DNA from 2 places in the Paenibacillus sp. FSL R10-2736 genome. Region 1 is predicted to be linked to the other one. Evidence: riboswitches for the same ligand, from Rfam matches in the RefSeq annotation. Region 1 holds a riboswitch; the other holds the start of a gene.
What was found. Region 1 has a riboswitch for thiamine pyrophosphate ahead of NSQ73_RS32430 (ABC transporter substrate-binding protein). Riboswitches for the same ligand answer to the same signal wherever they lie in the genome.
Positions count from the first base shown of each region.

Region 2: it holds a riboswitch for thiamine pyrophosphate, as region 1 does, so the genes downstream of both, thiC (phosphomethylpyrimidine synthase ThiC) here and NSQ73_RS32430 (ABC transporter substrate-binding protein) in region 1, are expected to answer to the same signal.

Region 1 covers NZ_JBBOBN010000002.1:991,747-999,588, forward strand. The annotation lists gene NSQ73_RS32415 (ABC transporter ATP-binding protein) at 265-1,110, opposite strand; gene NSQ73_RS32420 (ABC transporter permease) at 1,200-1,961, opposite strand; gene NSQ73_RS32425 (thiamine-binding protein) at 1,958-2,251, opposite strand; gene NSQ73_RS32430 (ABC transporter substrate-binding protein) at 2,304-3,389, opposite strand; TPP riboswitch at 3,521-3,631, opposite strand; gene NSQ73_RS32435 (hypothetical protein) at 3,704-5,104, opposite strand; gene NSQ73_RS32440 (sigma-70 family RNA polymerase sigma factor) at 5,098-5,691, opposite strand; gene NSQ73_RS32445 (hypothetical protein) at 5,827-7,287, opposite strand; gene NSQ73_RS32450 (MFS transporter) at 7,334-7,842, opposite strand, start outside.
Region 2 covers NZ_JBBOBN010000002.1:634,426-642,267, reverse strand. The annotation lists gene NSQ73_RS31030 (DUF438 domain-containing protein) at 1-530, opposite strand, end outside; gene NSQ73_RS31025 (DUF1858 domain-containing protein) at 545-772, opposite strand; gene NSQ73_RS31020 (class I SAM-dependent methyltransferase) at 940-1,737, opposite strand; gene thiC (phosphomethylpyrimidine synthase ThiC) at 1,903-3,597, opposite strand; TPP riboswitch at 3,767-3,873, opposite strand; gene trxB (thioredoxin-disulfide reductase) at 3,946-4,899, opposite strand; gene NSQ73_RS31005 (tetratricopeptide repeat protein) at 5,046-6,794, opposite strand; gene NSQ73_RS31000 (ribose-phosphate diphosphokinase) at 7,040-7,842, opposite strand, start outside.

The DNA.
Region 1 (7,842 bases):
ACCCCTATAATAGGGTGTTTGGGAGAATTGTTGTACGAAATACAGCAATTCTCCCGCTAAGCCGCTTGGAGAAGGAGAAATGCTGCCTTTTGTACAACAATCTTGGATCAGGGGCCGGGATAAGGAGGGGAATGTTGTATTTAGTGTAGTGCAGGATTTCTCCCAAACTCCACGAAAATGTGACTCCCCACCGCAAACGGCAGGTCATCGGAAAATGTGAATAGCTAGGTTCAGCTTATATGGGCCGAATAGCGGCGACTCACGTCAGAGGCTCTTAGCCTGCTCCTCGCGCATCCACAGCGAGAGCTGGCGCTTGAGCTGCAGGAACTCCGGCGCATCGGTGATTTCATCGCGGCGCGGACGCGGGAACGGCACATCTACGGTATGCAGGACGGAGCCGGGACGTCCGGAGAAGACATAGATGCGGCTGGAGAGCAGCAGCGCTTCTTCGATGTTGTGGGTGATGAACAGCACGGAGCGGCGGTTCTCCTCCCACAGCTCCAGCAGCCAGCGCTGCATCTGCTCGCGCGTCAGCGCATCGAGCGCGCTGAACGGCTCGTCGAGCAGCATCAGCTCCTGCGGAGCGAGCATGGCCCGCAGGAAGGCGGCCCGCTGCTGCATGCCGCCGGACAGCATATGCGGATAAGCGCGCTCGAATCCGCCCAGGCCGACCTTGGCCAGCCAGTGGCGCGCGGCTTCGCGCGCCTCCGCTTGCGGCGCGCCCTGCAGCTCGGCGCCGAGCAGGACATTGTCCAGTGTGCTGCGCCACGGGAACAGCGCGGGCTGCTGCGGCATATAGCTGATCTTGCCGCGCTGCCCGGTAACCGGGATGCCGTCCATGCTGACGGTTCCGGCGTCCGGCAGCGTCAGGCCGCCGATAATATGGAACAGGGTGCTTTTGCCGCAGCCGGAAGGACCGACAATCGATACGAATTCCTGCGGCTCTACCGTCAGCGACACCTGATCCAGCACAGGCGTCTCCCGGCGGCGGTGCGTGAACGATTTGGAGACGCTGCTGACTTCAAGCGCAGGCGGTGTGCTTCTGGCCTCGTCAAGGCTGCTGCCGGGGACGTCCTTCTTGAGCTGTACGGTATTCGTGAGTGGAGACACTTCGGTCAGCTCCTTCTATATAGAATTTTTGTACTTAAGGCTTTATCTCAAACGTGCTCAGTATAGCGTGTATTGTTACCCTGTGCGTGTTAAGCTTCCTTGCGCGGTTTCCAGCGCACGAGCCATTTCTCCAGCAGGGCAATCAGCGCGAACAGTACCAGACTCAGCAGCACGATAATGACAATGGCCACGAACATCCGGTCCGTGCGGTAAGAGGCCTTCTGCAGCAGCATATAATAGCCGATCCCTTTGTCCGCTCCAATCCACTCGGCAACCACTGCGCCCATGACGGCATAGGTCGCGGAGATTTTGAGCCCTGAGAACAGGGAGGGCAGGGAGCCGGGAAGCTCCAGCTTGGTGAAGATCTGCCAGTTGCTTGCGCCGGCCATTTTCATATAGTTCAACATTACCCGGTCGCTTTGCGCCAGCCCGCCCATGGCCGCTACGGCAACCGGGAAGAAGCAGACGAGGGTGATCAGGACGATTTTGGGCAGCAGGCCGAAGCCGAACCAGATAATCAGCAGCGGTCCAAGGGCAATGGAAGGCACATTCTGGCTGAGGATCAGCAGCGGGTAGAGCGCTCTTTTGAGCCAGGGCAGCAGATGGAGCAGCAGAGCCACAATGAGGCCGATGCCGGTGCCGACCGGGAAGCCGATCAGGGTCAGCCGCAGCGTTGCGGCCGTATGCGCCCAGATCCCGGAGGCGTTGCCGCGTGATTCACGCGCGATATCGGACGGGCTCGGCAGCTGCCAGGCCGGGATATGGAACACCGATACCGCAATTTGCCATGCGCCCAGAAAAAAGATGACCGCCACAAGGGGCGGCCAGATTTGTCTCCAGGTGCTTTTCACGGCCGGTATTTCTCCGTCAGCTTGTCCATGCTGATGCCGCTGGGATTATGGGCGATCTTGATCTGGGAGATCACGCTCGGGCTGCCGGAGGCAATCAGTGCCTCATGCATCTGACGTACAACTTCCAGCAGCTCCGTGAGCTCGCCTTCCATGGTAGTATCAAGCGGATTCACCTGATGCTTGACCCCCGACTTTTGAATTACCTCAATCGCAGTGTCCACGTAAGGGATCGAATCCTCATTGTTTGGAGTCTTGGGAATTACCTGAATGCTAAGCAGTGTATTAGCCATTTATTATTCATTCCTCTCATGTAAGTTAGTGTCAGTACTATTCCACTCGGTGTTATGGGCCTTCCGGCAAAAATTCATTCGTAAATGTACTTGCGGCATCGAGCGGTTTGTCCAGCAGCTTCAGGCCGTACATCCACTCGGCATAATTCTGCCAGATTTCAAGCTTCTGCTCCCCCCAGCGGGCGGCATCGTCCTTGTATTTCGGGCTGAGCCATTTCTGGCTGGCCAGCACCAGCTCGGGATCAAGATCAGGCACGGCATCAGACAGGACCGTGGCCGCTTCTTCCGGATGATCGATCGCGTATTGGTAACCTTTCGACGTAGCTTTGAGGAAAGCCTTCACCACTTCCGGATGCTCGGCGATTTCCTTCTCACTGGTGGTCAGCACCGGTGTGTAGTAATCCAGCTGCGGCGCATAATCCTTCAGGTACAGCATATCCAGCGGCTCGCCGCGCAGCTCGGCTTCGATCCCGGTCCAGGCGTAGAAGATCCAGGCGAAGTCGATATCGCGTTTCACCGCAGTGAAGAAGTCAGCTTCACCGATGTTCACCAATTTAACTTTGGAGACGTCTCCGCCATCGGGGTCCATAATGGCTTTCATGGCTGCTTCTTCCGCAGGAGAGCCCCAGCCTCCGTAGGTTTTGCCTTCAAAGTCTTTCGGCGTCTTAATGTTGCGGTCCTTCGGAGCGGCAAAGCCGGAGGTATTATGCTGAATGATAGCGGCGATGGAGACGAGCGGCACATCCTGCAGACGGGCCAGGGTGAGCGCCTCCTGTGCACTGATGCCAAACTGTGCTTCACCGGAAGTAACCATGGTGTCAGATCCGGCTGCACCCGGCTGCACGATCTCCACGTCAAGACCTTCCTCAGCGTAATATCCCAGCTCCTTGGCGGTATACAGGCCGGTGTGATTCGTGTTCGGCGTCCAGTCCAGCGCAATCTTAACCTGAGTCAGCTCTTTAGGCGCGTCGGCGGTACTGGCGGCTGCGGTTGCTTCAGGTGCAGCGGTGCTATTCCCGGCGGCAGGTGTACTGCCTCCGGCATTGCTGCCCGGGTTGACGTTCCCGTTGCCGCATCCGGCCATCACGAGCACAAGCATAGAGCTGAGCAGCAGCGGTAAAACTTTTTTGACTCCCATTTCTCTTCTCTCTCCTTCCAGCAATCCCTAGTCTTCCAAAATTCAGAGTAACCCATACCAAAAAGCGCCCCGGAGACCGGGACGCCAGTTACTTGCGCAAGGTGAGTTCAACTTCAGGCCCATGAAGGGGCTCGGGGTTGAATGAAGATTCCTACGCTGGCATTATCCAGATCAGGTATAAGGGTCAGTATCTTGTGGGATACAATCTCAGCCGGCCAATTCCAGCACCCCTGGTTCTATGAAGTTCACGGGTATTGCTATGTTCTTACGGTGTATTATAGACGCCAGCTTCCTGGTTGTCCAGCCTCCCCGTTCTAATCTTCGAGCTTTAGCGGCAGAATCCAGGGGCCTTTGAGCAGGAATTGAGGCTCCGACATTCTAAAACGCAGCGTATCCGCGCCGGGCTCTGCATCCAGAAGAAGAGTCTTCAAGATTCTTGGGAATGTCTCGGTATCCTGCCAGCCGTATGAATATTTGTCCCCAGAACCCGGGTAGCGGATGAAGAAATGCGTCAGTGACTTTGCCGCTTCGGGATCAAAATTCATATCCACATCAACGCTGACAGCCGTCCCGCTGCTGCGCTCAATGCGGGTGAATTCTACCGGGTAACCGGCGATCTCAGCGGTAATGTGGAGAGGCGCACTCTCCCCGCTGGCGGGCAGCGGCAGAACGACCTCCCGGGAGAGTGCCTTCCGTTCCGCTATTTCGATGTAAGGGATGACGACCCTGTAAGACTGTTCTTCAGCTGATGCCAATTCCCGGAACGAGAACTCCGACGGGTAGACCATGGTTGAAGGAGGTTCAACCTTCGCTTTGACTCCCTCTGCATTCTCGACATACAGGCCATTCCAGGATACCAGCGGCTCCAGTGAATAAGAATGGACGGCGGAGAACGAATCTGGAAGGGCCGGAACTAATTCAACGCGGACAAGTCCGTCATCCAGACGAACCGGAAAAGCCGTAATCCGCACTTCCTGGTGCACATCGCTTGCGCCTAAATGCTGCAGATCATCGGCGGTCACCGGTGCTTGAAGCACCAGTGGCCCGACTGCTGCTCCATGGATATACAAAGTAACCGGTTCAGCGGTTTCAAGCTCCAAATTTCCGGGAAGTGCAGTGCTGTAGCTTGCATACCAGTCTCCGGATGCAGAAGACCGCATATTGGAAGTAAAGGTATAACGGTCCCCTCCGATGTCTGCCTGAAATTCAGTAATGACGGGAGTCTGCTGTCCCCGCAGCGTAATGGTCCCGCTGTTCTCCTGCAGAAGTACGGCATTGACTGTCAGCTCTCCCTTGCCTGCGGTAACTGTGTAGGGCTTCTCCAGAACATAAAGCTGACTGCCCGGGCTGCTCTCCAGAACAGTGCCGAAGCCGGGCAGGAAGCTAAGGGCATGCTTTAGACCTGCCTGGGCGTCAGGGGAGAACGCCAGCAGGCCTGCGGCCATAAGGATCGCGGCCGCCGCCGCTCCAATAGCTGCCCGCCGCCGCGGCTTGCGGACAGCAGCAGGCAGTTCAGGCGCCGGTTCAGTCTGAATAAGGTCGAGGGTACGGCTCTTGATCCGCTCAAGCGAAGCAATCTCTTCTTTAGACCCGGGTACCGGGCTGGACTCAGGCTCCGACAGTAATCCGTCCAGTGCAAGTTCAGCCTCGCTGAATTCCAGAAGATCGAGCTGATCAAATATGCTTTTCTCGCCGCTGTTCATATCCTTTACCATGACCCGAGTTCCCCCTTTCCATCTTCGCCAGTCAGATGTATAGCCTGCTTCAGCATTGTCCGGCAGCGGTACAGACGGCTCTCGACAGCTTTTTTACTGAAGCCAAAGGCCGCAGCCAGTTCATCCAGACTCTCGTATAGGTAATACCTGCGCAGAAACAGGCTGCGGTCCGGTTCACGGAGCTGCCCGATATAGCGGAGCAATTCCCCCGTTGCCTCACGTTGTAGAAATTCCTGTTCGGTGTTGGTCCCGCTCTGCATGTTCAGTGCTGCTTCGTTCAGCGTCCTGCCAAGTCCCGGCTGCAATTTACGCCTCAGATCCAGCGCCTTGTATTTTGCGAGCAGGAATATCCAGGTGCGGAAGGAAGCGCGTGACGGGTCGTAACGTCCGATATTGATCCAGGCCGCCAGAAACACATCGCTGACACATTCCTCGGCATCCTCTGCACTCCCGCAGCCGGCCAGAATACGCTGGACCAGTCTGTGCACATCGGGTCCGTAGAAGTCGATGGCATCCGCGAGAGCTTGCTTATCTTTAGTTCTGAACCGGCCGGGCCAGTCCAGGCTGTCATGATCATTACGCGTCATAGGAACCTCCGGCATTTCTTTTCATGAGTAACCTACTAAGAAGTCGTATATGTATTACTACGCATGCCGGCGGCAAGATCACTCAGAAGAATTGTGAAGTGAATAATAAAAAAAGCCGCCGTCACCGGCAGCCCCTCAATCCTTATCATAGAACCGCTTCTTACGGCGGCTGCGTATTCCGTTCCACGCCTCCCGTAGCGTCAGGCCCAGACTGACTGCGATCCCGGAGAAGGTGAGGAACAGCGCCAGGTACTCAAACGCAGAGTACTCCAGCATTTTGCTCCAATTGATCGGTGCCTTCAAATCCTCAATGACCTGATTCATCCCGTAAATCCCGCTTATTACCGTAAATACAGTCAGGACCATCAGCAGCGTATCCCGGCGTTTGGCCTGGAATTTATCCTGATACTGGAACAGGTCATTCAAGGTCATCTTCACTTCATCGAACAGGGCGTCATTGCCGTAAACCTTGCGCAGCTGGAAGAAGATCTCCCGTCCCTGCGACTGCGAAATCAGCTCCAGAAAGTAGAATTTGGCCGAGAACTTATTAATCAGGAAGATCAGATTCTCGATCTCGTCATAATCGTGGTTGATGCGCAGGCGGGAATGCAGATTGGCCAGCTTCAACAGCACGATTTTATGAAAAATACTCAGCAGCAGCCCGTAATAATACTCCCCGTACATCTGATTAATCAGCTGGGTGGCGATGTCAGTTTCGGCCCGGCTCAGGCAGCAGAAGGTCTGCTCATTGGTCATATAATAGGTGTCCGGCCCCCAACGGCTGTAGCAATGCTCAGAGGTATACTGTTCGATATATTCGGGATCGCTGGCACTGGTATAAGGTTTACCCTCCATATTCAGCCCATCCAGCTGGGAGGCACGGTAGCGCAGCTCGATACTGATCTCATCCGATTCTTCCCCGCGGTTGAAGCCGTAGAAAGCCTGGACCAGCATCCGTTCGTCCACGAAAAAAGGCAAAGTCTCGAAATACGCGCCATCGATCTCCGCAGGGTCGAGAAACGGCTCCAGCCCGGCAACCAGATTCTTGAACACGAAATCCTCCACCTGACCGAAAGACTTCTTATGACAATGGATATAAGTCTGTTTATCCTGATAAGACACATCCTCCAGCGTACGGAAGCGGTCAGCGAATTCCAGCGCAGTGCTGTAGGTGAGGTGCTCCTCCTCTATGGCTACTCGTACAGTCAGGAAGCCCAGCTCAAACGGGCACAGGAACACATCCGTGGACAGCACGCGGAAATTCACGGATTGAAACGGCATTTCAAGCTGGCACTGCAGATTGTTCACCCGGGAAAAGCGGCGGAAGGAATCAGCATCCTTCTCACGCGGAAAGAGGACATGAGCGGCAAACGGCAGGTAGCTGCGCTCCATTTTCTCATGGGACACGCAGTAGCCCTCCCCGTAATAAGCATGCTCAAGATCCTTGTTATCAAGAAAAAAACGCGTAAACCCGCCCTGCTGCAGACGCCCGATCAGCTCTTTGTCCTGCCCGGCCTTGATGGAGAAGGGGAAAATGAATTGCAGTAATGCAGTATGCAGTGTGGGTTCGGGTCTCTCGGAGTGCAGCTCAGCCATATAGGGGTTCCGTCCTTATTCACAGGATATTAATCTCGTTGCTATATTACCCGATTTTCCAGGCGGCCACGCTAAGCAGGAATAATACGGCGGCAAAAGCGGCCAGAAGCCCCGATGTCTGGGCCACCTGCATATGGTCCATGGACCAGCCGGTCAGCAGCGGCAGCACCGCGCCGCCGATTCCGCCCGAGGCGATCATGATGCTTGGCGTGGATTCCTCCGCACCGGGCAGCAGCTTGCTTGCGAAGACCAGGGCGATGGAGAAGATGCCGGACATGAACAGCCCGAGCAGCAGAATGACGGCGAATGCGGCAATCCGGTGCTCTGCGAACGGGAAAATAACCAGCAGCAGCAAAGCGGCGAAGCAGCTGATGAGCACATAGATGCGGTAGGAAATCCGCTCGGCAACCACACCGGCGAATAGTCTGCCCGCCGACATAGCCAGCCAGAAGAAGGTAACCGTCAGCGCTGCCGCAGCTTCACTCATGCCAAGCTTGGCGATGAAGATCGCCGGCATGAAATTGACCAGACTCATCTCGGTACCTACATAGAGAA
Region 2 (7,842 bases), 360 kb from region 1:
ACCTTGGTTGGACCATAAATGCCGTACTTCTCTAAGTAAGGAAACAGCAGATTCTCCTTGCGGCTGTAATGCTTGTCGAGGTCGAGCAGTAGGCTCAGATCCTCCAGCAGCTTGAAGATGATCTCTTCGCTGGCGTTCTTCTTGATCTTGTCTGTGTGCAGCTCCAGCCGGAAGTTAACCAGCCGTTCAATCTCACGGTTCTCCAGCTTGAAGGTATGCACAGGATGCCCCGGCTGCTCTTCAGCCTTCGAGGAGCGGTGAATCTGCTCGATCGAGCCTTTGAAGATGGCCGTATGCACGGAGCATAGGCGCTGCACTTCCTCTACCGGAATACCCTCTTCGGTCATCAGGGAATGCTCCATGGCAGATATCTCAGCTACAGTCACATCGCCTACCGCTTCGGCAAAACGCGCCTTCACTTCCTCTACACTTTTACCCGCATGCAGCTCCTTGATGATCTCCTTCAGCATAGCCTGGCGGCGCGTCTGCTCCGGTACATCCACTTCACGGTTATTAATCAGTTCGCTCATTATATTCTCTCCTTCTATTCAATAATCTCGAAGCCGTGCTGCGCAAAGGCCAGCCGAACGGTTTCCAGCTCTATTCTCTTTAATTTCATGCCCTTGGATAATGTCATGAACCTGCCTGCCGTCTGCAGCATTCCAGGCTTCGTTATATCATGGAAACCCAGACCGGCCATAATATCTACGGCTTCCGGGTGCCTGGTTACCAGCTCCAATATAGACTCATCTAGCTTCAACACTTTGCTCAAGATCTGCACACCTCACAATTGAGAATTCTTCTCAGCAACAGCTTAGCATAGGGCAGGGGGGTAAATTGTGATTGCAGTCACTAAGTATAAAATTACCCCACAACATATTAGCTTTTAAGGAAAAAGCTGCCCGTACGCCTGTTACAGCATAGGGACAGCTATGTATGTTAAGAATTCACAGAATTCAAGGCTTCGGCTATGAAAAGCGTACATATAAAATTCCTTTGCAGGGTGCCGCCATTCCGGCCGATCAGCTTATGTAACCTGGCGCTTAATTCAATCTGCTCCGCTTCCTTCAGCCCGATGAACCCGTTGCAGGTCCGCAGGAAATTAATGAAGCTATCCGCGTCATCCCTGCTGTCCCAAGGATACCGGTAGACCTCCGGGGCTCTGAAATTTCCGCTGCCGGACAGCTCTGCTACAGTTCGCTCCACTCTCTGTTCAATTACATCCCGCTTATTAAACCAGAATACCTCATACTCCGCACAGACCTCGGCAATCTCTTGCTCCATCTCACTGTCTCCCTGCAGATAAAAATTCCAAAAGAGCGCGAGCCGCCCTCCCGGCTTCAGCAGCCGCCCACATTTCTTGTAACCTTCCGGCTGCGGCACCCAATGAAAGGCTTGAGCGGAGAAGATCAGGTCGAAATCCTTCTCCGGCCCAGACCAGTGCTCGAATCTGGAGGTTACAAATCGCACGTTTTTATCCCTATGCTTCTGTCTTCCCAATTCCGCCAGTTGTGGGCCCGGTTCAATACATAGCAGCTCATACCCGCGGTCCAGGAATAATTCGGAGGCTTTACCGCTCCCGGCACCGATCTCAAGAATTCTGGACTCCTTAGTCAGAGAGGCTTCTCCTATTACCCGCTCAATAAGCGCGGAGGGATAGCTCGGCCGGTACATATCATAGTATTCAGCCGCTTCATTGAAACGTTCGCTTTCCTTGAGCCAGTCTTTGTTCCTCATTCGATTCACTCCCTATACTTGGATAATGCTATTTACGCCAACGCTTGTGCATGGTTTCACATAATAGGGAGAATGAATCTTGTGCTATTCGCGCATAAGAAAAGCTGCCCTCACGCCTTTTACAGCATGGGACAGCAGGGAAATAGCTATAGGAGACTTGCCTTTTTACAGCGACCTGCTCAATCTGTAGGAATTACGGATATCATGCGAAATCCGCATGCTGCAGAATTTAGGACCGCACATAGAGCAGAAATGAGCTTGCTTCGCCCCCTCCGCAGGAAGCGTCTCATCATGATACTCCAGCGCCCTTTCCGGGTCCAGAGAGAGATGGAACTGGTCTCGCCAGCGAAACTCGAACCGCGCCTTGGACAGCGCATTATCCCTGTCCTGTGCACCCGGATGCCCCTTGGCGAGGTCTGCGGCATGTGCAGCGATCTTGTAGGTAATGACTCCCTCGCGCACGTCATTCTTGTTAGGCAGACCTAAATGCTCCTTGGGTGTAACGTAACACAGCATAGCCGTCCCGAGCCAGCCGATCATCGCCGCCCCGATGGCTGAAGTGATATGATCATAACCGGGTGCAATATCGGTAGTGAGCGGACCCAGGGTGTAAAAAGGGGCTTCCCGGCAAATCTCGAGCTGCTTGTCCATATTCTCCTTAATCTTGTGCATCGGCACATGCCCCGGACCCTCAACCATTACCTGAACATCGTGCTTCCAGGCCAGCGCTGTCAGCTCTCCCAGCGTCTCCAGCTCAGCGAATTGAGCTTCGTCATTGGCATCTGCAATAGAACCCGGACGAAGTCCGTCCCCCAGAGAGAAGGCCACATCATACGTCTTCATAATCTCACATATAGCTTCGAAGTGTGTGTACAGAAAGTTCTCCTGCTGATGGGCAAGGCACCATGCGGCCATAATCGAGCCGCCCCGTGATACGATTCCCGTCATTCTTCCGGCAGTCAGCGGAATATAGCGCTGTAGCACCCCGGCATGAATGGTAAAGTAATCGACCCCCTGCTCCGCCTGCTCAATCAGCGTGTCGCGATAGAGCTCCCAGGTTAAATCCTCGGCTATGCCGTTCACCTTTTCGAGCGCCTGGTATAAGGGCACCGTGCCGACAGGCACAGGAGAATTGCGTATAATCCATTCACGGGTGGTATGAATCTTGGAGCCGGTGGAGAGGTCCATGATGGTGTCGGCCCCCCAGCGGGTTGCCCACCGCATCTTCTCCACTTCCTCTTCAATAGAAGAAGACACCGCAGAATTTCCGATGTTCGCATTGATCTTAACCAGGAAGTTACGGCCAATAATCATCGGCTCGCTCTCGGGATGATTGATGTTGGCCGGAATAATGGCCCGTCCGGCGGCTACCTCATCCCTTACGAATTCCGGCCGGGTATTCTCGCGGATCGCGATATACTCCATTTCCGAAGTAATGATCCCTTGCCGCGCATAATGCAGCTGGGTAACATTGCGGCCCGCATGTGCCCGCAGGGGACTCCGCTGCAGCCCTGGATAAGCCTCTGCGGGCGGCCCGCCCCTGCGGATTCCATTATCCTCCGGCTGCACAGCTCTTCCGGTGTATTCCTCCGAATCGCCACGCTCCGCAATCCAGCATAAACGGTGCGGCGGCAGCCCCCTCCGAATGTCAGCCTCTTGCGCAGCATCGGTGTAAATTCCGCTTGTGTCATAGACACGCAGCGGTTCGTTCTCCTCTTCCCCGGCAACGCCCTCGGTTCTGCTGAGGCTGATCTCCCGCATCGGAACCTGAATATCCGGGCGCGAGCCCTCTACATACACTTTGCGGCTTGCAGGAAATCGGGAAAGGTCCACCTCTTCGTTCTTCATCATTTCTGGCATTCTAATCTCCTCCTCTTCGCTCTATAAGCCAATCAGATAAGATTTCACGCAGCAGACTGAGCCGAAGAATCATGTATAGCACAAGGTATATGAATTCTTGCAAGTCAAAAAGCCGCTCCACCTGGAGCGGCTTTATCAAAGGAACAGCCCAATAAGACTGTATTCAAAAAAAGGTCCGACTCCACTTTCCTACGCTGGTATGATCCAGATCAGGTTCAAGGGTCCGGAAATTCACTTTTCCCGTCTCAGCCTATTCAGGCTCCCCTAGTGGGTATCTTATCTAATTAAATACATTCTACTGGTATAGGATTTTTTTGTAAACCCGTAAATAACAAGAACCTTCTCCGGTTATTTATCGAGCGATTCGCTCCAGTCATGCACCATCGTGCCTTCCAGGAACTTCTCGGCATCCATGGCGGCCATACAGCCGGTTCCGGCTGCCGATATGGCTTGACGGTAACGCGTATCCTGCACGTCGCCGCAAGCGAATACGCCGGGAATATTCGTCTCTGTGGTGCCCGGGTTAACCACTATATAGCCATTGGCATCGGTGTTAATCTGCCCGCCTAAGAAAGCGGTATTCGGTGTATGTCCGATAGCGACAAATACACCATCCGCTTCCACCAGCTCGGTAAGTCCCGTCTCATTGTTAAGGACGGTGATGCCCTTAACTCCGGTATCGCCGACGGTTACCTCAAGCGGCGTGCGGTTCAGTGCCCATGACACCTTGCTGTTGTCGCGTGCGCGGTCCTGCATGATCTTCGAAGCACGCAGCTCCGGACGGCGGTGAACCAGCGTTACGCTGGAAGCAAAGCGGGTCAGGAAGCTGGCTTCCTCCATCGCGGAATCGCCGCCGCCGACCACGACAATCTTTTTGTTTCGGAAAAAGAATCCGTCACAGGTCGCACAGGTGCTGACCCCGCGTCCTACATTCTCCTGCTCACCCGGGATACCCAGGTATCTGGCGGAGGCGCCGGTCGAAATAATGACCGACTCCGCTTCCAGTACACCCATTCCGTCTACAGTCACCTTGAACGGACGCTGAGAGAAGTCAACCGACTCCACCCAGCCATTCTTGAATTCAGCGCCGAAGCGTTCGGCCTGCTTACGCATGTTGTCCATCAGATCAGGACCCAGAATCCCTTCAGGGAAGCCTGGAAAGTTCTCCACTTCTGTCGTCGTTGTCAGCTGTCCTCCCGGCTGCAAGCCTTCAATTACGAGCGGGCTCAGGTTCGCGCGCGCCAGATAAATCGCGGCAGTCAGCCCGGCCGGGCCTGTTCCGATTACAATCGTTTTGTACATTACATTGGCCTCCTTACAAGTAGGTTTGTATTTACAAGTGGAAACGGCTTTATCGTCCTTTTATTAGGACGGTACCGTTTCAGCGAGAAATATAAGGATAAGTTATCGTGTGAAACATATAAATTCTCATATTTGAACAAAAGGGTTCAAATATTGTTGGTGGACGGCGACAAGCCGTCCGTTCCCGGCAGCATGCCCTGGGTATCGCATTCACTGTCGATCCGCCGTGCATAGCGGCTTACCATGGAGACCGAGACGCCGTAACGCTGTGCCGCCTCGCGGAAGGTGACCGGACGCCCGTGCAGCCTGGCAGTCAGATACTCCAGTGCCGCACACCAGCCGCCGTCATTGCGGAATAACGGTACATCCGGATACAGGCTGCCGATGAACTGCTTCCAGATAAACTCTGCATCCTTCTTCTGCACAGCATCATATCTCCGGTCCATCATGGCCACCGTATGATCGATAATCCGCTGCCAGTCTTCCTTCCATTCAGCCGGGCCCTTGGGGCTGGAGGCCGCTTGCAACGGCTCTTCCTCAGGAGCTGCAGCTTCTTCCAGATTCTCTCCAATCAGCCGCTGCAGGCTGAACAGCGCCGCCTCCTGCAGCCGGTCCTCCTGGAGCGGCTGATGCTCCAGAACTCCGCGCAGTACCTCGGACATCTCCTCATCCTCAATCCAGCGCAGGGCTTCGGTCACCTGCAGCTTCGTGGAGGAATCGCCGTAGCGCAGCGCCCAGAAGAACGAGGCGCGCAGCAGCGGATTGTTCCGTACTTCTTCGGTGAACTTGCCTGTATTCCCCTTCCACTGCTTAAGCTGCTCCTGGAAAGGCAATTGGTAATTATAGCTGACAGCAGGCATAGGTCTGTCTTCTCCCCGGGCTTGCTGGAGCTGGGACAGGAAGAATGCCGGCACGGCAGACTCAGGGTCCAGCTTCGCAGCCTGTCTCCAGCAGCGCAGCGCTTCAGTGTAGAGGCCGCTGTTGCTGGCCGCTGCTGCGCAGTAATGATACAGGCCGGCGTCTCCGGCGACCTCTTCATCCTTCAGCAGACGCCGGAAGTGGCTGTATGCTGCAGTATGTCTGCCCAGGATGCCCATCGTCGTGGCCATTTTGAATACATGCTCCTGATGAAAAGGCACAGTGGCTTCAAGCATGCCCAGCAGAGAATCCAACTGCTCCTTGTCACCTGCATACTGCAGGAAGATCGCCATATTGCAGAGCGCATGCAGATTACCGGGGTCCTGCTTCAGCACCTCGTTCAGGCATTCCTTCGCTTTGGCAAACCGGCCCATATAGAAATAAGCGAGGGCCAGGTTATTATGCGCAGCCAGAAAGTCCGGCGAGGTCGCAATAATCTCTTCCAGCAGCTCTACGGCCTGGGGAAACTTGCCCTCCTCCAGCAGACTGCGGGCCCGGTCATGCTCGACCACACCCTCACGGCTGCGGATCCGCACAAGCGGAGCAGGACGGTTCAGCTCATATTGCAGCAGCTCCATCAGCTCTTCGGATTCGGCCATGAACTCGCCGCTGGCATCCTCCTCCAGATACGTGACCAGCGAACGCTCCGCCTCTTCAAAGCTTTCCATATTGGCGTAATTATTAGCCATATAGAAATGACATTCGGTCATTGCGGGATCAATCTTCTCCAGTACATGGGTCAGAATCTCATTAGATGCTGTGTAATTACCCATCTCAGATAATATACCCGCCATGTTGCAATGATTCACCGGATTATCCGGCTCATATTCAACAGCTTTGCGAAAATTCTTTAATGCCTTATCATATTGAAAGCGGTCAAGCGACCGTACGGCTCTTTCAAAGAAAAAATTGGCATCCAGAGTGACCGGAATCACATTACCGCTGTCCGTATCATTCTCTGAAGTTTTCTCAATCATGGAAGCAAGGCACCTCCCTTTGTAAGCTTCCCTAGCCTAACGAAAAATAGGAGAGCGGCATCAAATATATACCCATACTCCCTGTCTTAAGTGTTCTTTTCGTTTCCATTTATGGACTTGGCTGTCTTCTTCACACAGTATACCACATGTGGTAGTGAGATTCTCAACCTGGGAGGAGAGTTAAGGGGAGGTAAACGCTTGAAAAGTTGCTGCTGCAGCATAACTGTAAAAAAGAAACGCAGGGACTATATCCCCGCGTCTCTAAATAGCTTGTCTATGGAACCGCCTTCGATGATAATACGTGTGGCTTCTGCCAGCATAGGTGCAACAGAGAGCACCGAGAATCTGCTGGAATGCTCATCCGGCAGCGCAATAGAATCCGTGACGACAATTTCGTCGATATTGGGATGATCCATCCGCTCCAGCGCATCTCCGGAGAACAGCCCGTGCGTGGCACAGACGATGCTGTTCCGGGCCCCGCGCTCCTTCAGCCCTTCTACCACATTGACGATCGTGGTCCCCGTATCAATAAGATCCTCAATAATAATCGGCGTTCTTCCCTCAACGTCTCCGATGACATGGGTAATCACCGATTCGTTATGAGCCGGACGTTTCTTGATCATGATGGCAAACGGAGAGTCCAGCCGGCTGGCCAGCTTCTCAGCCATGGAGGCGCGGCCCGCGTCGGGTGATACGACTACCAGATCGGAGAGGCCTTTGATCTTCAAATAGCCGCTGATCAGATCAAGCGCAGTCAGATGATCCACGGGAATGTTGAAGAATCCCTGGATAGCCGCTGCATGCAGGTCAATAGTTATCACGCGGGTAGCTCCTGCAGTGGTCAGCACATCGGCAACCATTTTGGCCGAGATCGGCTCACGCGGCGCAGATTTGCGCTCCTGCCGGGCATACCCGTAATAAGGAACGATAATATTCACTGTTCTTGCCGATGCGCGTTTGGCAGCGTCGATCATGACCAGCAATTCTACAAACAGCTCGTTAATCGGATGAGCCAGGGATTGCACCAAAAATACGTCGCAGTTCCGGA